2 regions of the Nocardioides fonticola genome follow, and region 1 is predicted to be linked to the other one. Evidence: predicted binding sites of a transcription regulator. Region 1 holds the regulator's gene; the other holds the start of a gene.

Evidence for each region. The regulator HrcA, encoded in region 1, represses chaperone genes, less so after heat shock. The targets are predictions, from matches to a motif close to TTGGCACTCGNNNNNNNCGAGTGCCAA.
Region 2: the regulator HrcA is predicted to act here: its motif matches at 11,778-11,804, upstream of groES (co-chaperone GroES).

The regions. Positions count from the first base shown of each region.
Region 1 is NZ_BAAAZH010000010.1:196,273-210,429, forward strand. It holds gene ABD671_RS06175 (error-prone DNA polymerase) at 1-1,196, shown strand, start outside; gene hemW (radical SAM family heme chaperone HemW) at 1,225-2,433, shown strand; gene ABD671_RS06185 (TM2 domain-containing protein) at 2,453-2,968, shown strand; gene ABD671_RS06190 (DUF4870 domain-containing protein) at 3,000-3,551, opposite strand; gene ABD671_RS06195 (DUF3097 domain-containing protein) at 3,597-4,454, opposite strand; gene ABD671_RS06200 (hypothetical protein) at 4,505-4,687, opposite strand; gene ABD671_RS06205 (MBL fold metallo-hydrolase) at 4,738-5,589, opposite strand; gene ABD671_RS06210 (hypothetical protein) at 5,613-6,320, opposite strand; gene hrcA (heat-inducible transcriptional repressor HrcA) at 6,484-7,503, shown strand; gene dnaJ (molecular chaperone DnaJ) at 7,545-8,726, shown strand; gene ABD671_RS06225 (16S rRNA (uracil(1498)-N(3))-methyltransferase) at 8,741-9,490, shown strand; gene ABD671_RS06230 (Gmad2 immunoglobulin-like domain-containing protein) at 9,620-10,513, opposite strand; gene ABD671_RS06235 (histidine triad nucleotide-binding protein) at 10,592-10,942, shown strand; gene ABD671_RS06240 (alpha/beta fold hydrolase) at 10,992-11,858, shown strand; gene recO (DNA repair protein RecO) at 11,885-12,613, shown strand; gene ABD671_RS06250 (isoprenyl transferase) at 12,688-13,452, shown strand; gene ABD671_RS06255 (Fur family transcriptional regulator) at 13,462-13,860, opposite strand; gene ABD671_RS06260 (metal ABC transporter permease) at 13,878-14,157, opposite strand, start outside.
Region 2 is NZ_BAAAZH010000002.1:24,569-38,725, reverse strand. It holds gene ABD671_RS01835 (HNH endonuclease signature motif containing protein) at 1-1,246, shown strand, start outside; gene rnhA (ribonuclease HI) at 1,295-1,795, opposite strand; gene ABD671_RS01825 (GuaB3 family IMP dehydrogenase-related protein) at 1,792-2,898, opposite strand; gene ABD671_RS01820 (SigE family RNA polymerase sigma factor) at 2,969-3,538, shown strand; gene ABD671_RS01815 (hypothetical protein) at 3,535-4,824, shown strand; gene ABD671_RS01810 (hypothetical protein) at 4,918-5,604, shown strand; gene guaB (IMP dehydrogenase) at 5,620-7,122, opposite strand; gene ABD671_RS01800 (GNAT family N-acetyltransferase) at 7,148-8,056, opposite strand; gene ABD671_RS01795 (FAD-dependent oxidoreductase) at 8,139-9,545, opposite strand; gene groL (chaperonin GroEL) at 9,646-11,265, opposite strand; gene groES (co-chaperone GroES) at 11,349-11,642, opposite strand; gene ABD671_RS01780 (class I SAM-dependent methyltransferase) at 11,832-12,992, shown strand; gene ABD671_RS01775 (hypothetical protein) at 13,111-13,440, shown strand; gene ABD671_RS01770 (MBL fold metallo-hydrolase) at 13,575-14,157, opposite strand, start outside.

The DNA of each region.
Region 1 (14,157 bases):
AACGCATCGAGCGCATCGAGCGCAAGCTGTACGAGGGCATGGCCCGCAAGGGCATCACCGGCGAGCGGGCCGATGCGATCTACCTCCAGATCCGCTCGTTCGCGAACTTCGGTTTCGCCGAGAGCCACGCGCTCTCCTTCGCGCTCCTCGTCTACGCCAGCTCGTGGTTCAAGCTGCACTACCCGGCCGCCTTCCTCGCCGGGCTGCTGCGCGCGCAGCCGATGGGCTTCTACTCCCCGCAGTCGCTCACCCAGGACGCCCTGCGCCACGGCGTCGAGGTGCGCCGTCCCGACCTGCTGCGCTCGGGGGTCGAGGCCGACCTCGAGCCGCTGCGCGACGACGTCGTCCCGACCGCCACCGGGCTGGAGGCCTGCCGCCACGACCACCTCGGCGAGCCGCCGCCGTTCGTCGCGGGCACCCCCGACCCGACGCCGCAGCACCGCCGCGACACCGGCTTCGCGGTGCGACTGGGGCTCGCCGAGGTGCGCGGCATCGGCCGCGAGGTGGCCGCCCGCATCGTCGCGGCCCGGGCCGAGCGGCCCTTCCGCGACCTCACCGACCTCTCCCGCCGGGCCGGGCTCGACGCTCGCCAGCTCGAGGCGCTGGCCACCGCCGGCGCCTGCGAGGGCTGGGGTCTCGATCGCCGCCAGGCCCTATGGCAGGCCGGGTGGACCGAGAGCGAGGAGCATCTCGAGGGCGTCGCCGTGGCCGCCACGGCGCCGCAGCTGCCGCTCCTCGACGACGTCGGCACGATGCTCGCCGACCTGTGGGCCACCGGCGTCACCACCGAGCAGCACCCGTTCACGTTCCTGCGCGCCACGCTGCGGCAGGCCGGCATCCATGCCGTCACCGACCTCACCGGCGGTGCCGACGGACGGCATCGGGTCGCCGACCGTCGTCGGGTGCACGTGGCCGGGGTCGTGACCCACCGGCAGCGCCCGGGCACCGCCGGCGGGGTCACCTTCCTCAACCTCGAGGACGAGACCGGCATGCTCAACGTCGTCTGCGGTCAGGGGTTGTGGCGCAAGCACCGCGCGGTGGCCACCCGCTCCCAGACGATGGTGATCCGCGGGATCGTCGAGCGCCGCGACGGCGTCACCAACCTGGTGGCCGACAAGCTCTCCGCACTCGCCGACGTCCTCCCCGACGCCGCCCAGGCGCTGGAGGGCCGCCTGCGCTCGCGCGACTTCCGGTGAGCGACCGCCCCCGTGTGAGGATGACCCGGTGCCCAGCGCCCTGCCCGACGGCGAGCCCGTCCCCGACGACGGCGCCCTGCCGGCCTCGGCTCTCGCCGCGGTGGGGAAGCGCGGGTTCGGCTTCTACCTCCACGTGCCGTTCTGCGCCGTGCGGTGCGGCTACTGCGACTTCAACACCTACACCGCCGACGAGCTCGGCCCCGGGGTGGCGCGCATCGACTACGCCGCGACCGCCGTGGAGGAGGTGCGCCTGGCCCGCCGGGTGCTGGGCGAGGTCGACCGGCCGGTCGACACGGTCTTCGTCGGCGGCGGCACCCCCACGCTCCTGGCTCCCGACGACCTCGGGCGCCTGCTCGACGCCGTCCGCGAGGAGTTCGGGCTGGCCGACGACGTCGAGGTGACCACCGAGGCCAACCCCGACTCCGTGACGCCGGCGAGCCTGCATCGGCTGCGCGAGCTCGGCTTCACCCGCGTCTCCTTCGGCATGCAGTCCCAGGTGACCCACGTGCTGCGGGTGCTCGACCGCACCCACGACCCGCGGCGGGTGCCCGAGGTGGTGGTTTGGGCGCGGGAGGCCGGCTTCGAGCAGGTGAGCCTCGACCTCATCTACGGCACGCCGGGGGAGTCCCTCGCCGACTGGGAGGCCTCTGTGCGGGCCGCACTCGACTGCGAGCCCGACCACCTCTCGGCCTACGCCCTCATCGTCGAGGACGGCACCGCGCTCGCCCGCCGGGTGCGCCGCGGGGAGATCCCGGCACCGGACGACGACGACCTCGCCGACAAGTACGTGCTCGTCGACGATCTGCTCGGGGCCGCCGGACTCTCCTGGTACGAGGTGTCGAACTGGGCGCGACCCGGTGCGGCATGCCGCCACAACGTCCTCTACTGGCAGGGCGCCGACTGGTGGGGCGTCGGGCCGGGTGCGCACTCCCACATCGGCGGCGTGCGGTGGTGGAACCGCAAGCACCCCGCCGCCTACACCGAGCGGCTGCGTGCCGGGCTGAGCCCCGCCCAGGCCCGCGAGGTGCTCGCCGACGACGATCGGCGCGTCGAACGCGTGCTGCTGGAGGTGCGGCTGCGCAGCGGACTCGACCTGGCGGTGCTCGACGACGCCGGCCGCGCCGCCGTCCCCGATCTCCTCGACCGCGGGCTGATCGAGGCCGACGCCGACCGGCTCGTGCTCACCCGCGACGGACGGCTGCTGGCCGACGCCGTCGTCCGCGACCTGCTGGGCTGAGCGGGCCTAGGGTGGGGCCATGACCACGCCGCCACCGGAACCGAGCGAGTCCGTCCCGCCTCCGAACGCCCCGCCGCCGTCGAGCGCGCCGCCTCCGCCGCCCTACGGCCAGACGCCTCCGCCGCCTCCGCCGCCGGGGTACCCGCAGCCCGGACAGCATCCGCCGCCCCCGCCCCAGGGCTTCCCGCAGCAGGCCCACCCCCAGCAGGGATATCCCCAGCAGGGCTACCCGCAGCAGGGGTACCCGCAGGGCGGCTACCCGCCGCCGGGCGCCGTGCCCGGGGCGCCGTACGGGGTGCACCCGGTGACCGGGGTGCCCTACTCCGACAAGTCCAAGCTCATCGCGGGGCTGCTCCAGATCCTCATCCCGCTGGGCATCGGGCGCTTCTACATCGGCGACACCAAGACCGGCGTGTGGCAGCTGCTGGTCACGATCTTCACCTGCGGCCTCGGCGCGCTGTGGCCCTTCATCGACGGCATCATCCTGCTCGCCTCGGACAGCAAGGACCCGCAGGGCCGCCCGCTGCGCAGTTGACGCCCTGAACAACCCCGGACGATCCGGATGGTCAGCTGACCATCCGGATCGTCAGCGGGTAGCGGTACTCCACGCCGTTGGAGGAGCGCACCGTGCCCAGCACCGTGCACACCAGCCAGAGGATGCCGACGACCGGCAGCAGCAGGAACCCGATGAGCACGAACGCCAGCACGAACGAGACGATCGCGTAGATGAGGATCGAGAGCTGGAAGTTCAGCGACTCGACGGCCTGCCGGCGCACATAGGCCGACTCGTTGCCCTTGGCCAGCATCACCACCAGCGGCCCGACGAAGGCCATCGCCACCACGGCGCCGACGAGGGCCGACCAGTGCGCCGCGCATCCCCACGTGCGCTCGTCGGCCGGGTTCATCGGCGGCCGTGCCGCGTACCCGACGGGGTACTGCTGCGGGTAGCCCTGCTGCGGATACCCCTGCTGCGGATACCCCTGCTGTGGGTAGGGCTGCTGCGGGTAGCCCTGCTGCGGGTAGGGCTGCTGGTACGGCTGCTGCGGGTAGGGCTGCGGGCCCGATCCGGACGGGTCGTGCTCCCCGGAGGTGCCCGGGTACGGCTGCTGGTCGCTCATGGTGTCCTCCCGATCGGCGAGCTGATCCCGATCCTGGCACAGGCCTCAGCCGGTGGGACCGTCCGCGGTGACGAAGTCGATCAGCTCCTCGACCCGGCCCAGCAGCGCCGGCTCGAGGTCGGCGAAGGAGCGCACGCGGCCGAGGATGTGCTGCCAGGCGCGGGCGATGTCGGCCTGGTCGCGATGCGGCCAGCCGAGGTGCTGGCACACGCCCTTCTTCCACTCGATCGAGCGCGGGATCGTCGGCCAGGCCGCCAGCCCGAGCCGGTCGGGGCGCACCGCCTGCCAGATGTCGACGAACGGGTGGCCGACGATGAGCACGTGCGGCCCGACCGCCGACCGGGCGATGCCCTGGGCGATGCGGCTCTCCTTCGAGCCGGCCACCAGGTGGTCGACCAGGACGCCGACCCGGCGGCCCGGACCGGGACGGAAGTCGCGCAGGTGGTCGGCCAGGTCGTCGACGCCGCCGAGGTACTCCACCACCACGCCCTCGATGCGCAGGTCGTCGCCCCAGACCTTCTCGACCAGCTCGGCGTCGTGGCGGCCCTCGACGAAGATCCGGCTCGCACGCGCCACGCGGGCCGGCGCGTTCGGCACCGCCACCGAGCCGGACGCCGTCCGGGTGGGCGCGGCGGGCGCCTTCTGCCGCACGGGCGCGGTGAGGATGACCGGGCGTCCCTCGAGCAGGAAGCCCGCACCGAGCGGGAAGGTGCGGCGCTTGCCGCGCCTGTCCTCCAGGGTCACGGTGTGCAGGTCGCGGTCGACCGCCACGATCTCGCCGCACCAGTCGGTGGTGACCTCCTCGACCACGAGGCCGGGGTCGGCGGGGTGCTCGACGGCGCGGCCCCGCTTCGGCACCCGCCAGTCGCCGGCCAGGACGTCGCTGCCGTATCGATCGCTCACCGCACGAGGGTAGGAAGCCGGACGCGCCGTGCCCGGCCGACGCGCCGCGATCAGTCGCGACCGGTCTCCTCGTGCAGGCGGTGGTCGACGTGCTTGCCCTCGTGTCGCAGGTCGCCGGCGGTCTCGCCGTCGGGGAGACCCTCAGCCAGCGGGTTGTCGTCGGAGGGCACGAGGTCGGCCGGGAGCAGGTCGTCGCCGGCGGGCTCGTGGGTGGGGTCCGGTGGGATCGTCATGTCCCCACGGTGCTCCGCATCCGCAGCGCCGCCCCCATGCGTCGGGGTGGTCAGACGAGCGGCAGCCGCTTCTGTGCCCGCGGCAGGTCGGCGTACCCGCGGGCCACGGCGTCGGCGAGCACCTCGCGCGGGTAGGGCCACTCGCCGACCTCGAGCGCCTGGTCGAGCGGGACGCCGCGGCCGGCGAGGTCGCGGATCGTCTCGGCGACGATGCCCAGCAGGTTGCGCTGCTCCTCCACGAACGCCCGGTCGACCAGGGCGCCATGGCCGGGAACCACCACGGTCGCCGGGGTGGTCAGGCTGAGCACGGTGTCGAGGCTCAGCGGCCAGTCCATGGGGTGGGAGTCGGCGCCGAGCGCGGGTGGGGCGGACTCCTCGACGAGGTCGCCGGCCAGGAGAACGTCGGCGTCGCCGATGCGGACGACGAGATCGCCGGCGGTGTGGCCGCGCCCGGGGTGGACGAGTTCGAGCGCACGGTCGCCGAGGTCGAGCACCCGCACCGAGGAGAACGTGTGGTCGGCCGGCACGATCTCGGTGGCGAGCACCTCGGGGGTGCGTTCGTCGTCGGGGTGCTCCTCGGCGTAGGCGCGCTGGACCCGCTCGCCGACGTCCCGGGTGCGCTCGGCCGCGACCTCGTGGGCATGGAGGGGCACGTCGGGGTCGGCCTCGCGGAAGGCCGCGTTGCCGAAGGTGTGGTCGAAGTGCTCGTGGGTGTTGATCACCGCCCGCACCGGCCCGGCGCCGAGCGCTGCGATGGCGTCGCGCACCTGTCGTCCGGCCGCGGTCGAGCCGTGGGGATCGACGACGACGACGCCGTCACGTCCGCCGATGGCGACGATGTTGAGGTCGAACCAGGCAGCGCGGTGCACCCAGACCCGGTCGGCGATCTCGCGGAACTCCACGCACCGACCCTAGTGGCCCCCGCTCAGCGCAGGCCCACGTGCAGCAGCCCGCGCATCAGCAGGGCGAGGTCGTCGGCGTCGGCGGCGGTGCGGGGGAAGGCGAGACCGCGACGGTGCGCGCCGGCGGCGTCGACCCAGGTGACCTCGAGACCGGACGGCGTCAGCCCGCTGATCTCGGCGGTGAGGATCTCGCCCGGCGCACGCCCGGTGGCGGTGGCGAGGGTCTCGCGCAGCAGGTCGGCGTGGCAGGTGTTGGCGTGCCGCAGTGCGCGGGCGAGGTAGCCGGGGTTGAGCGCGTGCTCGGGGGAGGAGAAGGCGGCCATCGGCACGCGGCGCCGTGCCTCGCCCGGGAGTTCGAGGGCGACGTAGCGCGGCTCGAGCCGGACGACGTGCCGCTCGCCGTCGTCGCAGGGGCAGGAGCACCGCTCGACGCGCAGGGTGCGCAGCCGGCCGACGACGGTGACCAGTCCGGGGTGGTCGGCCAGGCCGCCGGTGACGGTCAGGACGGCGCCGCGTCCCTCGGCGGCGGCCCGGGCGAGCGGGGAGTCGGCCGGGCAGCCCAGGGTGGGCACGCCGGCCAGGTCGCACAGCGCGAGGTCGCCGGCGTCGAGGTGCTCGACGTCCTCGACGGCGAGGTGGGCGGAGGCGGGCAGGGCGAGCACGGTCCGGGCGCGGCGGGCGAGGTCGCTCGCGGCTGCGCGGTCGGTGGCGGTCGGGCGCAGGACGGACATCGGGACTCCTCGAGACTAGGTAAGGCAAGCCTAACCAAATGCTGGTGAGGTGTCGACGGTCGCCCCGGGACCTCCCTCGCGGGGCCACCGCCACCGAGTAGGCTTGGCACTCGACGGAACGGAGTGCCAACCCGGTCGAACCGGGTCGATCCCAGGAGGCGACGTGCAGGAGGACCGCAGGCTCGCCGTGCTGCGTGCCATCGTCGAGGACTACGTCTCCACCGAGGAGCCGGTCGGCTCCAAGGCGCTCGTCGAGCGCCACGGGCTCGGGGTCTCCCCGGCCACGGTCCGCAACGACATGGCGGTGCTCGAGGAGGAGGGGTTCATCACCCAGCCCCACACCAGCGCCGGCCGGGTGCCCACCGACAAGGGCTACCGGCTCTTCGTCGACCGGCTCACCACCGTCAAGCCGCTGAGCACGGCCGAGCGCCGGGCCATCTCGACCTTCCTCGACGGCGCCGTCGACCTCGACGACGTCGTCCAGCGCTCGGTGCGGCTCCTCTCCCAGCTGACCCGCCAGGTCGCCGTCGTGCAGTACCCCACGCTCTCGCGCAGCACCGTGCGCCACGTCGAGCTGGTCGCGCTGGCCCCGGCGCGCCTGCTGGTCGTGCTCATCCTCAGCACCGGCCGCGTCGAGCAGCGCCTCGTCGAGCTCCCCGCCGACCTCGGCGAGGAGGCCCTGGCCTCGCTGCGCTCGCGCCTGCTGCTGGCCGTGACCGGCCGGGTGATCGCCGAGGCCGCGGCCGCCGCCCGCGAGATCGTGCCCGAGCACCCGGACGCCGGCGACCCGACCGCCGCCGTCGTCGAGGTGCTCACCGAGGCCATGAGCGACCACCGCTCCGACCAGCGGGTCGCGGTCGGCGGCGCGGCCAACCTGGCCCGCTACGGCGACTCCTTCGACTCCGCCGTCCGCCCGCTGCTCGAGGCGCTGGAGGAGCACGTCGTCCTGCTGAAGCTGCTCGGCGAGGCCAGCTCCGGCGGCACGGTCACGGTGCGCATCGGCGCCGAGGGCCCCTATGAGCAGCTCGCCTCCACCAGCGTCGTCTCCTCCGGCTACGGTCCGGGGGAGGACTCCCTCGCCACGCTGGGCATCGTCGGCCCCACCCGCATGGACTACCCCGGCACCATCGCGGCGGTGCGCGCTGTCGCCCGCTACGTCTCCCGCATCCTCGACGAGGCCTGAGAGCCCGTCCCGACCACCACCCTCGAAGGACGACCAGTCACGTGAGCCAGGACCTGTACGACCTCCTCGGAGTCGCCCGCGACGCGGACGCCGACACGCTGAAGAAGGCGTATCGCAAGCTGGCACGCCAGCTGCACCCCGACGTGAACCCCGACCCCGCCGCCCAGGACCGGTTCAAGGAGGTCACGGCGGCCTACGAAGTCCTCTCCGACCCGCAGAAGCGGGCGGCCTACGACCGCGGCGGCGACCCGTTCGGTGGTGGGGCGGGTGGTTTCGGCCAGGGTGCCGGGTTTTCCTTCACCGACATCATGGACGCCTTCTTCGGAGGCGGTGGCCCGGGCGCTGGCCAGGGTCGTGGTCCGCGTCCGCGCGTTCGTCGCGGACAGGACGCGCTGATCCGGCTCGAGGTCGAGCTGGCCGAGGCCGCCTTCGGCGTCACCCGCGAGATCAAGGTCGACACCGCGGTGCTGTGCACCACCTGCCACGGCGACGGCGCCGCGGCCGGCAGCCGGCCGATCACCTGCGAGACCTGCCGCGGCCAGGGCGAGGTCGCCCACGTGCAGCGCTCGTTCCTCGGCGAGATCCGCACCCTGAGGCCCTGCGCCGCGTGCCGCGGCTTCGGCACGATCATCCCCGACCCCTGCCGTGAGTGCGGCGGCGACGGCCGGGTGCGCTCGCGCCGCTCGCTGACGGTCAAGATCCCCGCCGGTGTCGACACCGGTACCCGCGTGCAGCTCTCCGAGCAGGGCGAGGTCGGCCCCGGCGGCGGCCCCGCCGGCGACCTCTACGTCGAGATCCACGTGGCCGAGCACGAGACCTTCACCCGGCACGGCAACGACCTGCACTGCACCATCACCCTGCCGATGACCGCGGCCGCCCTCGGCACCACGCTGACGCTCCCCACGCTCGAGGCCGACGTCGTCGCCGAGGGGGAGGAGACCGCCACCGAGCTCGAGACCGAGTTCGAGCTCGACATCCGCCCGGGCACCCAGTCGGGGCACCAGCAGGTGCTGCGCGGGCGCGGCGTCCCCTCGCTGCGCGGCGGTCGCGGCGACCTCGTCGTGAGCGTCCAGGTCGAGACGCCCACCCGCCTCGGCCCGCGCGAGGAGGAGCTGCTGCGCGAGCTCGCGGCCATCCGCGGCGAGGAGCAGCCCTCGGGCAGCGTGCGGCCGGGCAGCAAGTCGGTCTTCGGGCGTCTGCGCGACGCCTTCAACGCGCACTGATCCGCGGCTCCGCGATGTCGCTTCCCGTCCACCTGGTGCCGTCCCTGGACGGCGTCGGCGTCGGCGACGCGGTCACCGTCGAGGGCGAGGAGGCCCACCACGCGGTGGCCGTGCGTCGGCTGCGGGTGGGCGAGCGCGTCGTCCTGACCGACGGGCAGGGCACCGTCGCGACCGGCGAGGTCACCGAGACCGGCAAGCGGCTCTTCGCCGTCGGCGTCGAGGAGCTGCGTCACGAGCCCGCGCCCGCCCCGGAGATCGTCGTCGTCCAGGCCCTGCCCAAGGGCGATCGCGGCGAGCTGGCCGTCGAGGTGCTCACCGAGATCGGCGCGGCCCGCATCGTGCCCTGGGCGGCGTCGCGATCGGTGGCGGTCTGGAAGGGTGAGCGCGCGGTGAAGTCGCACGCCAAGTGGGTGGCCACCGCCCGGGAGGCCGGCAAGCAGGCCCGCCGCGCCTGGACGCCCGAGGTCGCCCCCCTCGCCGACACCGCGGTCGTCGCGGCGTTGCTCGCCGAGGCCGACCTCGCGCTCGTGCTGCACGAGGACGCCGTGGCCTCCTTCGCCGCCCACGACGTGCCCGCCGCCGGCCGGATCGCGGTGGTGGTCGGCCCCGAGGGTGGGATCACCGAGGAGGAGATCGCCGCCTTCACCGCCGCCGGCGCCCACCCGGTGCGCTTGGGCGCCGAGGTGCTGCGCACCTCCACCGCCGGGGTCGCGGCCGTCGCCGCGCTGCTCGCGCGGACGCCGCGGTGGGGGTCGGTCGTCTGAGTCACCGGCCGCCCGGGGACTCTGTCGTTGGTCAGCTGAAGTTTCGTACGCCCACCGCCAGACTCACCTGACCCGTGGGACGCCTGGGGCGCGGACGCCCGGGACGCCGGGACTCCGGCGCCGGGCGGGTCAGGAGACCGTGAAGTCCTTCGTGTCGACGGTCGGGCCGCCGCCCTCGCCACCCGAGGGGTCGTCGGTGGAGGCCTCGAACACGTAGTCGCCGGGCGCGAGAGCCGAGACGTCGATCCCGGTGCTCCAGGGGTAGAGCTTGTCGATCCAGCCCTCGGCGGTGGCGAACCCGTCGAGCACCGCGTTCCCGTCGGCGTCGAGGATGCGCCACGGCACGGTCGCTTCGAAGGACGACGCGACGCCGCTCGCCTTCAGGGTGGCGCCGACGCTCGCGCCCTCCTCGGGGGACGTCACGTTGACCAGGCCGAGCGTGTCGAGCGGTGCCGCGTTCGCCACGCCGCCGGCGGTATCGGTGCCGAAGAGGAAGTCGGCCTCGCCGTCGACGCGCACCTCGACCGGCAGCCGCTGCTGCAGCGCGCCCTGGAGCGTGTAGACGAGCTGTTGGAGGGCGAGGGCGCCGTCGGCCTCCGAGAGGTCGCCGGGCGTCTGCCAGTCGCGGTCGTCGCGCGTGGCCACGATGACGCCGTCCTCGACCGCCACCGAGGTGAAGGTGCCGCCGGGGAAGAGGGTGCGGTAGTCGGGGTCGAGCGGGTTGCCGTCGGTGACGAGGGCGGCCGCGGCCGCGAGCGGGTCGCCGGTCACCCGCCGGAACTCGCGGAACAGGCGCGGGCCCTGCGGGGTGTCGCCGACGTAGTACACCGGCACCGTCGTGCCGGCCGGCTCCGGCGACGACGGCGCCGTGCTCGGCTCGGCGCTTGCGCCGTCGCCGCGGGACGGCGTCCCCGAGCCCTCGGCCGCGCCGGAGGCCGGTGCCGGGTCGTCGTCGGAGCCGCAGGCGGTCAGCGGCAGGGCGAGCAGCGCGGTCGTCAGGGCGGCGGCCATCGAGGTCCTCACCGTTCCAGGGTGAGGGAGCGCGGGTGACTAGACCAGGCGACGCGCCGCGCGGCGTCGCACTGTGGCAACCTCGTGACCGTGAGCGCCCCCGTGAACGACTGCCTGTTCTGCAAGATCGTGGCCGGCGAGATCCCCGGCCAGATCGTCCACACCACCGAGCGCAGCATCGCGTTCCGCGACATCAACCCCCAGGCGCCGACGCACGTGCTCGTGGTGCCGCGCGAGCACCACGAGAACGTCGGCGAGCTCGGCGCCGCCGACCCGGCGGGCCTCGCCGACCTCGTCGCGGCGGCGGGTGAGGTCGCCCGCCTCGAGGGGCTGGCCGGCTACCGGCTGATCTTCAACACCGGACGCGCGGGCGGGCAGACGGTCTTCCACGCCCACGGTCATGTGCTCGGCGGGAAGAACCTCGACGAGCATCTGGCCTGATCCCTCGGGCCGCGAGTACGGACACGCCCGGGCCACTACGCTCGGCCCCATGCTGGTCTCCGAGAGCGTCGGTCAGTTCTTCCTCGACAGCGAGGGGCACCGCGACCGCCTCGAGTACACCGAGTACGGCAGCGGCGACTCCTGGGTCGTGCTGCTGCACGGTCAGCTCATGCCGCGCCGGATGCAGCAGCCGCTCGCCCGGGCGTTGGCGGCCGAGGGCCTGCACGTGGTGACCCTCGATCTTCTCGGGCACGGGCGTTCCGACCGGCCCGCCGATCCGCAGGCCTACTCGGTCACCGCGTTCGCCGAGCAGGTGCTGGCGCTCCTCGACCATCTCGGCGCCCCGCAGGCGGTGATCGGCGGCACCTCCCTCGGTGCCAACGTCTCCCTCGAGGTGGCTGCGATCGCGCCCGAGCGGGTGCGCGGCCTCATCGTCGAGATGCCGGTGCTCGACAACGCCGTCGAGGCGGGCATCATCGCCTTCGCCCCGCTGCTGCTGGCCGCGCGGTTCGCGCCGATCAGCGTGACGGCGCTGCGGCTGGCCACCCGCTGGGTGCCGCGCCGGGCCGTCGGGTTCTGGCCGAGCATCGTGCTCGACACCCTCGACCAGCGGCCCGCGCCGATGGGCGCCGTCGTCCACGGACTCTTCTTCGGCCGGGTCGCGCCGCCCGCCCGCGAGCGGCGCACCATCACCGCGCCGGCGATCGTCGTCGGTCACCCCGCCGATCCGATCCACCCCTTCGCCGACGCGCAGATGCTCGCCGGGGAGCTGCCGAACGCCACGTTCGTCGAGGCCGGCTCGATCCTGGAGTGGCGCTACCGGCCCGAGCGGCTCGACCGCATCGCCACGAACTTCGCGCTCTCGTGCTGGCGTGCCCCGCGACGCGCGCGTCGCGCCTCCCGCTCCACCAGCTGAGCCCACCCGGACGGCACAATGGGGGAGTGCCGCTCTACCGCGACGAGGCGATCGTCCTGCGCACCCACAAGCTGGGCGAGGCCGATCGCATCATCACCCTGCTGACCCGTCAGCACGGGCGTGTCCGCGCGGTCGCCAAGGGGGTGCGGCGCACCACCTCGAAGTTCGGCTCCCGGCTCGAGCCCTTCACCCACGTCGACCTCCAGCTGGCCGACGGCCGCAACCTCGACACCGTCACCCAGGCCGAGACCCTCACCCCGTTCCACGCCGGCATCGGCCTGGACTACGAGCGCTACACCGCCGGCACCGTGATGCTCGAGACTGCCGAGCGGTTGGCCAGCGAGGAGCGCGAACCGGCGCTCCAGCAGTTCCTCCTGCTCGTCGGCGGCCTGCGGGCGCTGGTCGCGGGGGAGAAGCCCGCCGGCGCCATCCTCGACTCCTACCTGCTGCGCTCGCTCGCGGTCGCCGGCTACGCGCCGTCCTTCGAGGCCTGCGCCCACTGCGGCCTCATGGGACCGCACCGCTGGTTCAACCCCTCGATGGGCGGCATGCTCTGCACGACCTGCCGCATCCCCGGCTCGGCCTCACCGTCCGCCGAGACCGTCGTGCTGCTCGGCGCGCTGCTCGCTGGCGACTGGCCGGTCGTGGCCGAGGCCGACGACCGCTCGCGCCGCGAGGCCAGCGGCCTCGTCTCGGCCTACCTCGCCTGGCACCTCGAGCGCGGACTGCGCTCGCTGGAGCACGTCGAGCGCTGACGCCGCGCCGCCGCCGCGCCGACCGCCGGCGGGCATCGAGGGACGGCGGAGGTCGCCGACTAGGCTGCCGCCTCGTGAAGCGCGCCGTCCGACCGCCCACGCCGCACCCCTCCGGCGCCACCCCGCCCGCGATCCCGCGCGAGCTGGTGCCCGAGCACGTCGCGATCGTCATGGACGGCAACGGCCGCTGGGCCAAGGAACGCGGCCTGCCCCGCACCCGCGGCCACCAGGAGGGCGAGAGCTCGCTGTTCGACGTCGTCGAGGGCGCCATCGAGATCGGCGTGAAGGCGATCTCGGCCTACGCGTTCTCCACCGAGAACTGGAGCCGGTCGCCGGAGGAGGTGCGCTTCCTCATGGGCTTCAACCGCGACGTCATCCGCCGGCGCCGCGACGAGATGCACGAGCTCGGCGTACGGGTGCGCTGGGCCGGCCGGGCGCCCCGGCTGTGGCGCTCGGTCATCAAGGAACTCCAGGTCGCCGAGGAGATGACGCGCCACAACGACGTCCTCACCCTCACGATGTGTGTGAACTACGGCGGCCGCGCCGAGCTCGCGGACGCCGCCCGCGCGATCGCCCGCGACGCCGCCGCCGGTCGGATCAACCCCGACAAGATCGACGAGCGCACCTTCGCCCGCTACCTCTACGTGCCCGAGCTCCCGGACGCCGACCTGATCTGGCGCACGTCGGGGGAGCAGCGGCTCTCGAACTTCATGCTCTGGCAGGCCGCGTACTCCGAGATGGTCTTCACCGACATCCTCTGGCCCGACGTCGATCGCCGGGCCCTGTGGCGGGCCATCGAGATCTACGCCGAGCGCGATCGCCGCTACGGCAGCGCCTGACGCAGCCGCTCAGCGGCAGGCCGGGCAGGTGCCGAAGATCTCCAGGGTGTGGCTGACGTCGGCGAAGCCGTGCTCCTCGGCGACGGCGTGGGTCCAGCGCTCGACCGCGGGCCCCTCGACCTCGACGGTGCGTCCGCACGAGCGGCAGACGAGATGGTGGTGGTGCGTGGGGGAGCAGGCGCGGTAGATCGCCTCGCCGTCCTCGGTCACCAGCCGGTCGATCTCGCCGCCGTCGGCCAGCAGCTGGAGGGTGCGGTAGACGGTCGCGAGGCCGACGGTCTCACCGCGCTCGCGCAGCAGGGTGTGGATCTCCTGGGCGGAGCGGAACACGTCGACCGACGCGATGACCTCCGCCACCGCCGCCCGCTGGCGGGTCGGACGGCGGGTCGGTGCCGGGGTCTCGCTCACGTTCGCGTCTCCTGGTCTCAGTGCTCGTCGTAGTGGCTGCCGTGCACAGCGTGCCGGTGGCCGTCGTGCAGGTAGTCCACATGATCACCGTGCGGGACGGCGACGTGGCCGCAGGCGGGGCCGTGATCGTGGTCGTGTCCCTCGGTCGGCAGGTGCTCGTCGATGACATCGGCGAACGGCGAGGTGAGGCGGCGGCGGTGCCGCAGCCAGGCGCCGACCGGCCAGGTGACGGCGAATCCGGCCAGGGCGATGATCACGATCGTCGGGCCGGGCGCCACGGTCGCGTACTTCGAGGCC
Region 2 (14,157 bases), on a different contig from region 1:
GGTGGCCGAGGACGCCGAACGCTCCGTATTCATCGCCGCCGCCCGCTGGGCCCTCGCCCACCCCGCGGCTGATGAGTGGGACAGCGCCTGTGTTCCCGGGACCGAACGCGAGGTGGCGATCGCCGGCCAAGGCGCCCCGTTGGTGGCGGAGTTCTGCATCGATGAGTTCGCCGCCGCGATCGGCCTGTCGACCGATGCCGGGCATTACTACATCGGCGACGCCCTCGAGCTCGCCGCTCGGCTGCCGCGGTGCTGGCGACGGGTGGAGGCCGGTGAGGTGACGGTGTGGCGGGCCCGGAAGATCGCCCAAGCCACCCGCCTGCTCTCACCCGAAGCCGTCGCACTGGTCGACCAACGCTTGGCGTCGTTCGCGCACTCCATCGGCGGACGCGGCATCGAGCAGACCGTGAAAGCCGCCGAAGCAGAAGCCGACCCCGAGGTCCTGCGTGCGAGGCGGGAAGCTGCCGACGACAAGCGGCACGTCACCATCTACTCCCGGCACGTCGACTTCCACGGCCGCGTCGACATCGAAGGAGCCCTCGACCTCGCCGACGCCTTGGACCTCGAGGACGCCCTCGCCGCCATCGCCTCCCAGTTGAAAGACCTGGGTTGCGAGGAGTCGTTGGACGCCCGCCGGGCTATGGCCCTCGGCGAACTCGCACGACGCGAAACACCCCTCAGCTTCCCGGCAGATGCCGCGTCGGTGGCCGAGCCGGTGCGCAGCAAGCGGACCCTCCAGCTCTACGTCCACATCAGCCACGCACCCGGCCAGAACCCCTTCGGGTCGGTGGCCCGGGTCGAGAACACCCGCACCGCGATCGACCTCGACACCCTCCGCTCGTGGTGCACCGACCCCGACACCCAACTCGTCGTCCGGCCCGTCCTCGACCTCGCCGAACACCGCAGCAGCGAGTCCTACGAGATCCCCACCCTCCTCCGCGAACAGGTGATCCTCCGCGACGTCACCTGCGTCTTCCCCCACTGCACCAGGCCCGCCAGATCAGCCGACATCGACCACATCGTCCCGTGGGATCAAGGCGGAAGCACCAGCACAGACAACCTCGCCGCGCTCTGTCGACATCACCACCGTGTGAAGACCCACCACGGCTGGACCTACACCAGCACCAGCGGACCACCCGGCACCGACGGCTCCAGCTATCTCTGGACCAGCCCCCACGGCCAGCACTACCTCCGCACCCCCACCGGCACCACCACCCTCAGCAGACCCCTCACCACGACAGCCTGAACCCCACCACCCGGGTTCGGGCCTGTCGTGCTGCCCGGAGACCGGTACTCAGGAGCCAGCGGCGTCGCCGAGCCGGGCAGCCTCGACGGCCTCCTCGAGACCGCGGGCGGCGAGCCGGTCAGCCCGCTCGTTGCCCTCGATGCCGGCGTGCCCCTTCACCCAGAGCCACTCGACGTCGTGACGTGCGGTGGCGGCGACCAGGGCACGCCAGAGGTCCTCGTTCTTCACCGGCTGCTTGGCCGAGGTGCGCCAGCCGTTGCGCTGCCAGGTGGCCACCCACGAGGTGACCCCGTTGCGCACGTAGGTGCTGTCGGTGTGGATGCGCACGGTGACCGGGCGCTTGAGCGCGCCGAGCGCCTCGATGGGCGCCATCAGCTCCATGCGGTTGTTCGTGGTCGTCTCGGCGGTGCCGCCGCAGAGTTCGAGTTCGTGCGGCCCCTGCCGCAGTAGAGCACCCCAGCCGCCGGGGCCCGGGTTGGGGATGCAGGCGCCGTCGGTCCAGATGTCGACGACGTCGTCCGCGGGGTCGGGGCCGTCGGCCGAGCTCACTCGACGACGACCTCCACCCGCTGGAACTCCTTGACGTCGGTGTAGCCGGTGGTGGCCATCGAGCGCTTGAGGGCGCCGATGAGGTTCATGGTGCCGTCGGCGACGTGCGAGGGACCGAAGAGCACCTCCTCCATCGTGCCGACGGTCTCGAACGGCACCCGCATGCCGCGCGGGAGGTCGGGGTGGTGGGCCTCGGTGCCCCAGTGGAAGCCGCGACCGGGGGCGTCGCTGGCGCGCGCGAACGGCGAACCGACCATGACGGCGTCGGCGCCACAGGCGATCGCCTTGGCGATGTCGCCCGAGCGGCCGATGGAGCCGTCGGCGATGACGTGCACGTAGCGGCCGCCCGACTCGTCGAGGTAGTCGCGGCGCGCGGCGGCGACGTCAGCGACGGCCGAGGCCATCGGGACGGCGATGCCGAGCACGGTGCGGGTGGTGTGGGCGGCGCCGCCGCCGAAGCCGACGAGGACGCCGGCGGCGCCGGTGCGCATGAGGTGGAGGGCGGCCTGGTGGGTGGCGCAGCCGCCGACGATCACCGGCACGTCGAGCTCGTAGATGAACTGCTTGAGGTTGAGCGGCTCGGCCTGGCCCGACACGTGCTCGGCACTGACCGTGGTGCCGCGGATGACGAACATGTCGACGCCGGCGTCGACGACCGTCTTCGCGAACTCCTTGGTGCGCTGCGGGGAGAGGGATCCGGCGACCGTGACACCGGCGGCACGGATCTCGCGCAGCCGCTCGGTGATGAGCTCGGCCTTGACCGGCTCGGTGTAGATCTCCTGCATGCGGCGGGTCGCCTCGGGCCCGTCGAGCTGGGCGACCTCCTCCAGCAGCGTGGTCGGGTCCTCGAAACGGGTCCACAGACCCTCGAGGTTGAGGACGCCGAGGCCGCCGAGGCGTCCGAGGGTGATCGCGGTGGCCGGCGACATCACCGAGTCCATGGGGGCGGCGATGACGGGCAGGTCGAAGCGGTAGGCGTCGATCTGCCAGTGCGTGCTGACCTCCTCGGGGTCGCGCGTGCGCCGCGAGGGCACGATGGCGATGTCATCGAAGGAGTAGGCACGCCGTGCGCGCTTGGCCCGGCCGATCTCGATCTCGGTCACCGTGGAAGCCTATCGAGGAAAATCCCCGAAGCAGGCAACCAGGACGCCGTCCCGGACGGTGGTAGGGGGCATGAACACGATGATCGACGAAGGGTCGACCGCGCTCTCGGGTGCGCGACCGCGCGAACGCGCGGACTTCGACAGCTTCGTCGCCGCCCGGTCGACCGCCCTGCTGCGGCTGGCCTACCTCCTCACCCGGGACCACGCACTGGCCGAGGACCTCCTCCAGACGGCCCTGACCAAGAGCTGGTTCGCCTGGTCGCGCATCGACGGCGAACCCGAGCCCTACGTCCGCAAGGTGCTCGTCAACACCTTCGCCTCCTGGTGGCGGCGCAAGTGGAACGGCGAGATCGCCGGCGGCGAGCTCCTCGACCTCGAGGGGGACGCCGCCCCCGACGCCTACGCCGGCAGCGACACCCGCGCCGACCTGTGGGAGGCGATGGGACGCCTGCCTCGCCGCCAACGCGCCGTGATCGTGCTGCGGTTCGTCGAGGACCTCAGCGAACGCGAGACCGCCGACCTGCTCGGCGTCTCCCCCGGCACCGTCAAGAGCCAGACCTCCAAGGCCCTGGCCAAGCTCCGCATCGACCCCGCCCTCGCCAGCGAGCGGCCCACCACCGACGAGGAGGCGACCCGATGACCGGGCTCGACGAACTCCGCTCCACCCTGCGCGCCGAGGCCGACGGACTCACCGACACCGGCCTCGCCGCCCGCACCGACGCCGTCCACGGCCGCGTGCGCATCGCCCGACGTCGCCGTCGGGCCGGCGTCGCCGTCGCAGCCGCCCTTATCGTCGGCGGCACCGCGCTCACCACGCAGGTGCTCGACCGCGACGGCGGCCGCATCGAACCCGCCGAGGAGATCCTCGGTCAGAAGGTCCCGACCGACATCCGCATCGACGGCGTGCGCTACCACCTCACCGACACCCCCACCCTGGCTCCGGGCAAGCCGATCGATGTCCCCGGCTCGGGCAAGGAGGCCGTGCTGACGTCCCTGATCGCGACCGACCTCGACGACGCCGCGAGCTACGCCTCGTCGTCCGAGCCGCGTGCACGCCTGTGGAGCAACGGGGTGACGCCGCCGACGTGGGCGAGCCCCGGCGAGCGCGTGCAGGTGCGATCGAGCGATCCCGACGCCCGCTTCGCCTTGGCGGTCTACACCCCGACCGACGACATCGGACCGGCGGTGACCGGCAACGGGGTCTCGTTCCGCCGCAGCATCGGCGACGACCGACTGGTCGACACTGCGTTCACCGACGAGGGCGAGGCGCCTCGGCTGACGGCCGATCTGCCGCGCAATGGCCAGTACGACCTGTCCCTGGTCTGCGTGAGCAGCCGTACCGGGCTCTGGGCCCGCTTCACCGAGAGCGGCGGCACCACCTATTCCCAGCGATGCCGGACGACGGTCGACGCACTACCCGAGTCGGGGAGTTACGGCATCGCGACGGGTCCGACCACCGCCGTCACGATCGAGGTCACCGACGGCCGCGGCGGACCGGTGGTCACCGACCCGAGCGCTGCGGAGCTGAGCCTCGGCGTGTACCGCCAGCGCCCGACGCAGTACGAGGACGTCCTCGGTCAGCAGGCGCCGCGCTACGCCACCTTCGGCACCCGCCGTTTCGTGCTCGAACGAGCGATCGGGCCCGCCGAGGCACAGAGCGGCTGGATCGTCGACACCGCGCGCGGAGCCGACGGTGACCGCGTCATCGGCGTCCTGTCGATCGGCGACAGCGGCAGCGACGACGCGATCGCGGCCGCGTGGCGTGGCGCGACCCAACGGGGTGCCACCGCCTACATCTCAGGGGTGGCGGGCGGCTCCACATCGGCCGGGCTCCTCCTGTCCGGTGAGCGCACGAAGGTGCGTGTCCGCGACGTCGCGGGACGTCCGGCCGAAGGGGTCATCCTCATCTACCGTCCGATCGACTGAACCGACGGCAACCACTCCCCCGATGCGGGCGTCCACCCTCCGGTGGGCGCCCGCGTCCGCCGTCCGGATCCCCGACAGACGAAGGACAGACCGATGCTCCCGACTCCCCTCTCCCGCCGGATCGCCCGGTGGTCGCCCAGCGCCCTCCTCGCCGCCCTCGTCGCCCTGCTCGGCGCGCTCGCGACCGTGCTCCTCGCCCTCCCGACCGTGACCGCCGATGCCGCGCCGCCCCAGACGACGGCCAGCGTCGTCCGCCCGGTCACCGCCGACGGCACCCCCGCGGAGGGGTGGACCGTCGAGCGGCTCGGGGTGAAGGTCGACTGCGACGGCTCCGCGATGCCCGCCGTCGACGGCGGCATCGCCGCCTGCTTCCCCACCGCCGTCGGTCTGCGGGCCTGCTGGGCCTCGGGCCCCCACCACGCGCTCTGCCTCCAGGACGCCGGCACCGAGCAGAAGCTCGTCCGCGTGCGCGTGCACGGCGCGTTCCCCACCGCGACCAAGCCCGCCGTCCCCGAGCCGCTCGCCCTTCACCTCGCCGACGGCCAGGACTGCCTGCTGCGCATCGGCGGCGCCTGGGGCGCCCCGAAGGACCACCCGAACTGGATCGGCCACTACTCCTGCACCGACGGCGCCGTCTACGCCCCGGCGAAGTCCATCACCGGCATCGACCAGCGCGGACCCGTGTGGAAGGTGAAGGTGTGGGACGGCAAGAAGACCATCACGAAGGTGCGGGTCGTCTCGGCGTCCTTCGTCGGCACCGCCGAGACCGCACCCCAGTGACGATCAGGTGAGCCCTCAGAAGCCCGAGTAGTTCGGGGCCTCCACGGTCATCTGGACGCCGTGGGGGTGGCTCTCCTTGAGCGAGGCGGAGGTGATGCGCACGAAGCGCCCCTTCTCCTGCAGCTCCGGGATCGTGCGGGCGCCCACGTAGAACATCGACTGGTTGAGGCCGCCGATGAGCTGGTGGGCGACCGCGGAGAGGGCGCCGCGGTAGGCGACCTGACCCTCGATGCCCTCGGGCACGATCATGTCGTCGGAGGTGACCTCGGCCTGGAAGTAGCGGTCCTTGGAGTAGGACTTCTTGCCGCGGCTGCTCATGGCGCCGAGGGAGCCCATGCCGCGGTAGGACTTGTACTGCTTGCCGTTGACGAACACCAGCTCGCCCGGCGACTCCTCGCAGCCGGCGAGCAGCGAGCCGAGCATGACGGTGTCGGCGCCCGCGACGATCGCCTTGGCGATCTCGCCGGAGTGCTTCATGCCGCCGTCGGCGATGAGCGGGACGCCGGCGGGCTTGGTGGCCAGCGAGGCCTCGTAGACCGCGGTGATCTGCGGGACGCCGACGCCGGTGACGATGCGGGTGGTGCAGATCGAGCCCGGGCCGACGCCGACCTTGACGGCGTCGGCGCCGGCGTCGACGAAGGACTGGGCGCCCTCGCGGGTGGCGACGTTGCCGCCGATCACCTGCACGTGCCGGGTCGCGGGGTCGGTCTTGAGGCGGCGCACCATCTCCAGCAGCATCGCGACGTTGCCGTGCGCGGTGTCGGCCACCAGCACGTCGACCCCGGCCTCGACGAGGGTGGTGGCGCGCTGCCAGGCGTCGCCGAAGTAGCCGATGGCAGCGCCCACGAGCAGACGGCCCTGGGCGTCGTAGGACGCCTTGGGAAACTGCTCGCCCTTGACGAAGTCCTTGACGGTGATGAGCCCGGTGAGCCGGCCCTGCTCGTCGATGAGCGGCAGCCGCTCGCGCTTGTGGGCCCGCAGGAGGGCGGTGGCCTCCTCGCGGCTGATGCCGGCCGGGCCGGTGATGAGCGGCATCTGGGTCATGACCTCGTCGACCTTGGTGGTGGCCCACTCCGCGACGGGGGTGAACCGCAGGTCGCGATTGGTGATGATGCCCAGCAGCCGCATGTCGGCATCGACGACCGGCAGGCCGGAGACGCGGTACTCGCCGCAGCGGCGGTCGAGCTCCTCGAGGGTGGCGTCGGGGCCGATGGTCACCGGGTTGGTGATGATGCCGGTCTGGGTGCGCTTGACGAGGTCGACCTGGTAGGCCTGGTCCTCGATGGAGAGGTTGCGGTGCAGGACGCCGAGGCCGCCCTGGCGGGCCATCGCGATCGCCATGCGCGACTCGGTGACGGTGTCCATCGCGGCGCTGACCAGCGGCACCTGGAGCGAGATCTCCCGGGTCAGCCGCGAGGTGGTGTCGATGTCGGCCGGCGCGAGGTCGGAGTACCCCGGCAGCAGCAGCACATCGTCGTAGGTGAGGCCCAGGGCGGCGAACTTCTCGGGGATCTCCACCGCTGCATCGTAGTCGGCGAGGGCCTCACTCCCCCAACGGCCGCAGCTCCTTGACCGGCACCCGCACGGTGAGGGCGTCGGCCGCCATCCGGATCCGCCCGCGCATGCCCGCGGCGAGCACCATCGGGAGCACCGCCTGGTTGTCCGAGCGCGTGGTGAGCAGGATCTCCTCGGCTCCGAGTCCGCTCGCGAGCCGGGCGGCGTCGACGAGCAGCCGGGTGCCGATGCCGCGGCGCTGCCAGGCGGGATCGACCCGCAGGCTGACCGGCCGCACCGTCGGGTCGTCGTCCTCGGCCGGCTGCACGGTGGCCAGGCCGACCACCACGCCGTCGATGATCGCGGCCACCGAGTCGCCGTCCACCACATGCTCGGGGACGGCGCCGGTGCCCATCCGCCGGGCGGGCGAGGCCGCGATGGCCGAGAGCCCGGCGGCCTCGGAGGTCGCGCGGGTGCGCTGGAGGACGTCGCTGACGAGGTCGGCCATCGCCGCGCCGCGGGCCCGCTCGACGTCGGTGAAGGGGGCGGTGCGCCGCACCTGCACCTGAACGTCGCCGACGGTCATCTCCATGGCGTCCTGCACGGGCGCCGTCCCCGGCAGGGCGTCGGCCTCGGCGTCGAAGAGCTGGGCCACCACCTCGGGGAAGGATGCCGGCTGCGCGAGGATCGCGCGGGCGGCCTGCACGTAGCGGGTGGGCTGGTCGAGCAGCGCCGCCTCCGCACACGGCTGCGCGGTGAGCAGGGTCCAACCGGCGCGCTCGACCAGCGCAGCGAGGTCGGATTCCGACCAGTCGTCGGGCGTCGCGAGCACGAGCTCGTCGGTGACGGCGTCGGTGCCCGGGAAGATCTGCAGACCCTTGATGTCGACGCCCGCCTCGGCGCTCTCGCGCGCGAGCGCGGCCAGACCACCGGGTCGATCGGGCAAGCTGGTCCGCACGCGCCACAACATGGCGCCACGGTCCCCGGCGGGTGTTGCCGGACCGCGACCGGCGTGTTTCACCCGTGAAAACGACTGCTGCTCAGATCCGTTCGGCGAGGCGTCGGGCTGCGATCTGCACGAGGTCCCACACGGTCGCGAAGGGCGGCGCGTAGGCGAGATCGACCGCCGCGAGGTCGTCGACGCTGCCGCCCGCCCACAGGACGGCGGCCGCGGTGTCGATGCGTTTGGCCGATCCCTCGCCGCCGGCGATCTGGACGCCGAGCAGACGACGGGTGCGCGCATCGGCACAGACCCAGACCGCGGCCGTCGCGGCATCGGGCAGGTACCCGCTGATCACCGAGCCCTCGGTCAGCAGCGCGGTCGGGCGGAACCCGGCGTCGGCGGCCTCGCTCGTGCCGAGGCCGGTGCGCGCGACCTCCAGCAGGTGCCCGGCGTGCCGGAAGCGGGTGATCGCGGTGCCCAGCGCACCCTCCGACCGGGAGCTGCCGCCGGCCAGGTTGTCGCCGAGCACGCGACCCTGCTTGTTCGCGTGGGTGCCCAGCGGGATGAAGACGCGGGTGCCGAGCATGCGGTGCCGCACGGTGGCGCAGTCGCCGGCGGCCCACACGTGCGGACCCAGCCGCTGCCGATCGTCGGGGTCGAACGCTCCGGCCTCGCCGCGGGGCAGGTCGCCGCCGACGATCTCCAGATCGGTGCGGGGATCGACACCGGTCGCCAGGACGACGAGGTCGGCCTGCGTCGTGCCCGAGGGGCAGCGCACCGCCGCGACCGCGCCGTCGGCACCGCGCTCGATCCCGTCGACCCGGGCGTGCTCGTGCACCGTGATGCCGGCCGCTCGCAGCGTGGCGGTCATCCGCTGGCGCACCGGCGTCTCGAAGCCGGGAAGCACCTCGGCGGCAGCGAACAGTGCGACCTCGCAGCCGCGATCGGCGAGCGCCTCGGCCATCTCGACGCCGATGTAGCCCGCGCCCACGATCGCCGCGCGCGGCGGGTGCTCCCCCGACCACTCGTCGAGCAGAGCCCGCCAGGCCGCGCCGTCGTCCAGGGTCTTGACCGGGAGCATGCCGGGCACGAGGACGCCGTCCTCGTCGCGTGCCCAGTCGGGGATGCGAGGAGCGGCGCCGGTGGCGATCACGAGCTCGTCGTAGGAGAACCGCTGCGACTGGCCTTCGGCGTCGACGGCGGTCACCTCGCGGGCGTCGAGATCGACCCGCCGCGCCCGCACTCCGGTGCGCAGGTCGATGCCGCTCTCGCGATGCTCCGCGGGGAAGCGCGCCACGAGGTCGTCGCCCGAGGCGACCAGACCCCCGATCCAGTAGGGCAGGCCGCACGCCGAGTACGAGGTGTGCTCGGTCGCCTCGAGCGCGGTGATGCGCAGCGTGCGGCCGAGGTCGCGGGCCCGGCGCAGCGCCTGATGGGCCGCGCTCATACCGGCCGCGTCGGCTCCGATGACGAGGACGTGCGGGGCGTCGGCCGAGTCGCTCACCCCGTCACGCTAGCGGGCGGGCCGAGGGGCGGGGGAAACGGCGGACGCCGCCGATCCCAAGGGATCGACGGCGTCCGGGTGCTTCTGCGCAGGCGCGGGCTCAGTGGCCGTGACCGTGGCCGTGACCGGCCGCGGCGGGCTCCTCCTCCTCGGGCTTGTCCACCACGAGGGTCTCGGTGGTGAGCAGCATCGCCGCGATGGAGGTGGCGTTGACGAGCGCCGAGCGGGTGACCTTGACCGGGTCGAGGACACCCTGGGCGACGAGGTCGCCGTACTCGCCGGTGGCGGCGTTGTAGCCGTTGCCGACGCCGGCCTCGCGGACCTTGGAGACCACGACGTAGCCGTTCTCGCCACCGTTCTCGGCGATCCAGCGCAGCGGCTCGTCGGCGGCCTTGCGCACGATGCGCACGCCGGCGGCCTCGTCGCCGGTGAGCCCGAGGTCGTCCTCGAGCACCGAGACGGCGTGGACGATCGCGGAGCCACCGCCGGGGACGATGCCCTCCTCGATGGCCGCGCGGGTCGCGGAGACGGCGTCCTCGATGCGGTGCTTCTTCTCCTTCAGCTCCACCTCGGTGGCGGCGCCGACCTTGATGACGCACACGCCGCCGGCCAGCTTCGCGAGACGCTCCTGGAGCTTCTCGCGGTCCCAGTCGGAGTCGGTGTTCTCGATCTCGGCCTTGATCTGGGCGACGCGACCCTCGACCGCGGCGGCGTCGCCCGCGCCGTCGACGATGGTGGTGTTGTCCTTGGTGACCACGACGCGGCGGGCCTGGCCCAGCACGTCGAGACCGACCTGGTCGAGCTTGAGACCGACCTCGGGCGCCACCACGGTGCCGCCGGTGAGGATCGCGATGTCCTGCATCATCGCCTTGCGGCGGTCGCCGAAGGCGGGGCTCTTCACCGCGACGGCGTTGAAGGTGCCGCGGATCTTGTTGACCACCAGGGTCGAGAGCGCCTCGCCCTCGACGTCCTCGGCGAGGATGAAGAGGGGCTTGCCGGCCGCGATGACCTTCTCCAGCAGCGGGAGCAGCTCGGCGATCGCCGAGATCTTGCCCTGGTGCAGGAGGATGTAGGGGTCGTCGAGGACGGCCTCCATGCGCTCGGGGTCGGTGACGAAGTACTGGCTGATGTAGCCCTTGTCGAACTGCATGCCCTCGGTGAAGTCGAGCTCGGTGCCCATGGTGTTGGACTCCTCGACGGTGATGACACCGTCCTTGCCGACCTTGTCGAAGGCCTGCGAGAGCAGGTCGCCGATGTGGGCGTCGCGGCTGGAGATCGTGGCGACCGAGGCCATGTCCTCGACCGACTCGACCTCACGGGCCGCCTCGCGCAGCGCCTCGCCGACGGCGGTGGCCGCGGCGTCCATGCCGCGCTTGAGGCCCATCGGGTTCGCGCCGGCGGCGACCGCCCGCAGTCCCTCGTGGACCATCGCCTGCGCGAGCACGGTGGCGGTGGTGGTGCCGTCACCGGCGACGTCGTTGGTCTTGGTGGCGACCTCCTTGGTGAGCTGGGCACCGAGGTTCTCGAACGGGTCGTCGAGCTCGACCTCACGCGCGACGGTCACACCGTCGTTGGTGATGGTCGGGGCGCCCCACTTCTTGTCGAGGACGACGTAGCGGCCCTTGGGGCCGAGGGTCACCTTGACGGCGTTGGCGAGCGCGTCGACGCCGCGCTCGAGGGCACGGCGGGCGTTCTCGTCGAACTCCAGGATCTTGGGCATCTGGGACTGCTCCTTGGCAGAGGGAAAAGCAGAGGAGAAATGGGACCATCCGGGCCGCTGTCAGCGGCCCGGATGGAGGGACTTCAGGAGACGACCGCCAGGACGTCGCGGGCCGAGAGGATGAGGTACTCGGCGCCGGCGTACTTGACCTCGGTGCCGCCGTACTTGCTGTAGATGACCTTGTCGCCCACGGCGACGTCGAGCGGCACGCGGTTGCCGTTGTCGTCGATGCGGCCGGGACCGATGGCGACGACCTCGCCCTCCTGCGGCTTCTCCTTGGCGGTGTCCGGGATGACCAGACCCGACGCGGTGGTCTGCTCGGCCTCGAGGGGCTTGACGACGATGCGGTCCTCGAGCGGCTTGATGTTGACCGACACTTCTGATCGACCTTTCGCTTCTGACAACGTGGTAGCGATGGATGTCCGGTGCCCGCCTGGCCGGGACGCCGTCGCGGGGGTCGTCCCGGAGCCGGCAGGCGCTGGCACACTCGACGGGAGAGTGCCAACCAGAAACTAGCACTCACCTCGGTGGAGTGCCAGAGCGGGTCGGCCTGGCAGGATCGCGGGGTGGACCTCGACGCCTTCCGCTGGCTGCTCACCCCGCCCGGGCAGGCGTTGCTCGAGCAGGCCGCGGCCCTCGCCGGGGAACCGCCGCTGCGAGCCCAGACCGTGCTGCGGCGCGGCGCCGATCCCGCCCACGTGGCCGCCGCCCTCACCCAGGTCGAGCTGCGCACCCGCGCCGTGGCGAAGTTCGGCGAGCAGGCCCACCTCCTCTACTTCACCCCCGACGGGCTCGAGCAGGCCACCCGCGCCCGGGTGGCGGCCCACCGCGCCGCCCGGCTCCGGGCCTTCGGCGCCCGCAGCCTCCTCGACCTCGGCTGCGGCATCGGCGGCGATCTCATGGCCGCGGCCGCCACCGGCGTCGTGTGCGCGGGCATCGACCTCGACCCCGTGCGGGTGGAGGTCGCCCGCGCCAACCTCGCCGCCCTCGGCCTGGAAGGCGCCGTCATGGTGGCCGACGCCGCCGACGTCGACCCCACCCCCTTCGACGTGGTGTTCGTCGACCCGGCCCGTCGCAGCGGCCGCGGCCGTTCCTTCGACCCCGCCGACTGGACGCCGTCCTGGACCCTCGTGGAGGCGCTGCTGCGCCGCGACGCCTGCGCGAAGGTCGCACCCGGCATCCCCCACGACCTCGTGCCCGACGGCGTCGAGGCCGAGTGGGTGAGCGACGCGGGCGAGGTGAAGGAGGCGGCGCTGTGGTCGGGGCGCCTGGCCACCACCGCGCGGCGGGCGACCGTCATCGGCGAGCGCGGCCTGGCCACCCTCACCGACGAGGACGACCCCGGCGCCGGCGTGCGTGCCCTCGGCAGCCACCTCTACGAGCCCGACGGCGCGGTGATCCGAGCGGGCCTGGTGACCGCCGTGGCCGCCCGGCTGGACGGCGGCCTGCTCGACGAGCACATCGCCTACGTCACCACCGACACGCCGTCCCCCACGCCGTTCGCGCGCGGCTACGAGGTGCTCGAGGAGCTCCCCTACCGGGAGAAGGCGCTGCGCGCGGCGCTGCGCGAGCGCGGCATCGGACGGCTCACGATCAAGAAGCGCGGCGTCGAGGTGGTGCCCGAGCAGCTGCGGCGCCGTCTCGACCTCAGCGGCGATGCCGAGGCCACGATCGTGCTCACGCGGGTCGCCGGCGAGGGCACCTGCCTGCTCGTGCGGCCGATCTGAGCCTCCCAGGCGGGCCGGAGCGGGCGCACAGCCCCGGCACAGCGGGCCCGATCAAGCTCGGAGGCGTCAGCACCTCCACCCGGGCGGCCCGCCGCCCCGAGCCGACCGTGAGCCACCCATGTCGATCGATCACCTGGACCCGAAGGCCCTCCCGGGTGCGCGGGACGACGCGACGCCGTCCGTGCGGCGGATCCGCGTCACGCGCCGACTCGGGTCCCGCCGGATCCTGATCGACGTCGAGGTGCCCGGTCGGGGCGGGCCCGCGCGGGTGGAGGTGCTGCGCCACGGCGAATCGATCGGCGTCCGGGATTGGAGGCGGCTCGAGCCCGGGCACCATCTGCTGCGCGTGCGGCTGGCCCGCGGCGTCCTGGCCGGCCCGGCGCTCGTGCTGACGTCGGTCGACGCGCGGACGGCCCCGCCCGAGCGGATCTTCGTGCCCGCGCGCTGAGGGGTCGCCGTCGGCGAGCCGCTGTCCCTTCAGCATCATCAGCCCCATCGGACAGGGGAAACTGCCCGGAATCGGGCTCCGGGCGGCCGATTTCGGCAGGTTTCCCCGGCCGGCCGGGGAAACCTGCCGCCGGCTCAGGCCCCCAGCAACTCCGCCTCGGCCCCGATCGTGGTGTCCTCCCCGTGCCCGGTGTGGACGACGGTGTCGGCGGGCAGCCCGAACAGCTTGGCGCGGATCGAGGCCTCCAGGGTCGGCCGGTCGGAGAAGGAGCGACCGGTGGCGCCGGGACCGCCGTGGAAGAGGGTGTCGCCGGTGAAGACGCAGCCCAGCGCGGGCGCCGAGAAGCACACCGCACCGGGCGCGTGACCGGGCGTGTGGAGCGCGGTCAGCGTGACGGCGTCGTCGCCGGAGCCCACCGTGACGGTGACGCCGTCGGCGAGGTCGAGGTCCCACAGGTGCTCGCCGGTCTCGGCGTCGCCGTGGGTGAGCTCCCACAGCGGGCGCTCGTCGGGGTGCAGCATGATCGGCGCGGTCACCCGCTCGCGCAGCGCCGGCGCCATGCGGCAGTGGTCGTCGTGCGCGTGGGTCAGCAGGATCGCCTTCACCCGCCGCGCCCCCACGACGCCGAGGATCGCCTCGACGTCGTGCGGGGCGTCGATGACGACGCACTCGTCGTCGTCACCCACGACCCAGATGTTGTTCTCGACCTCGAAGGTC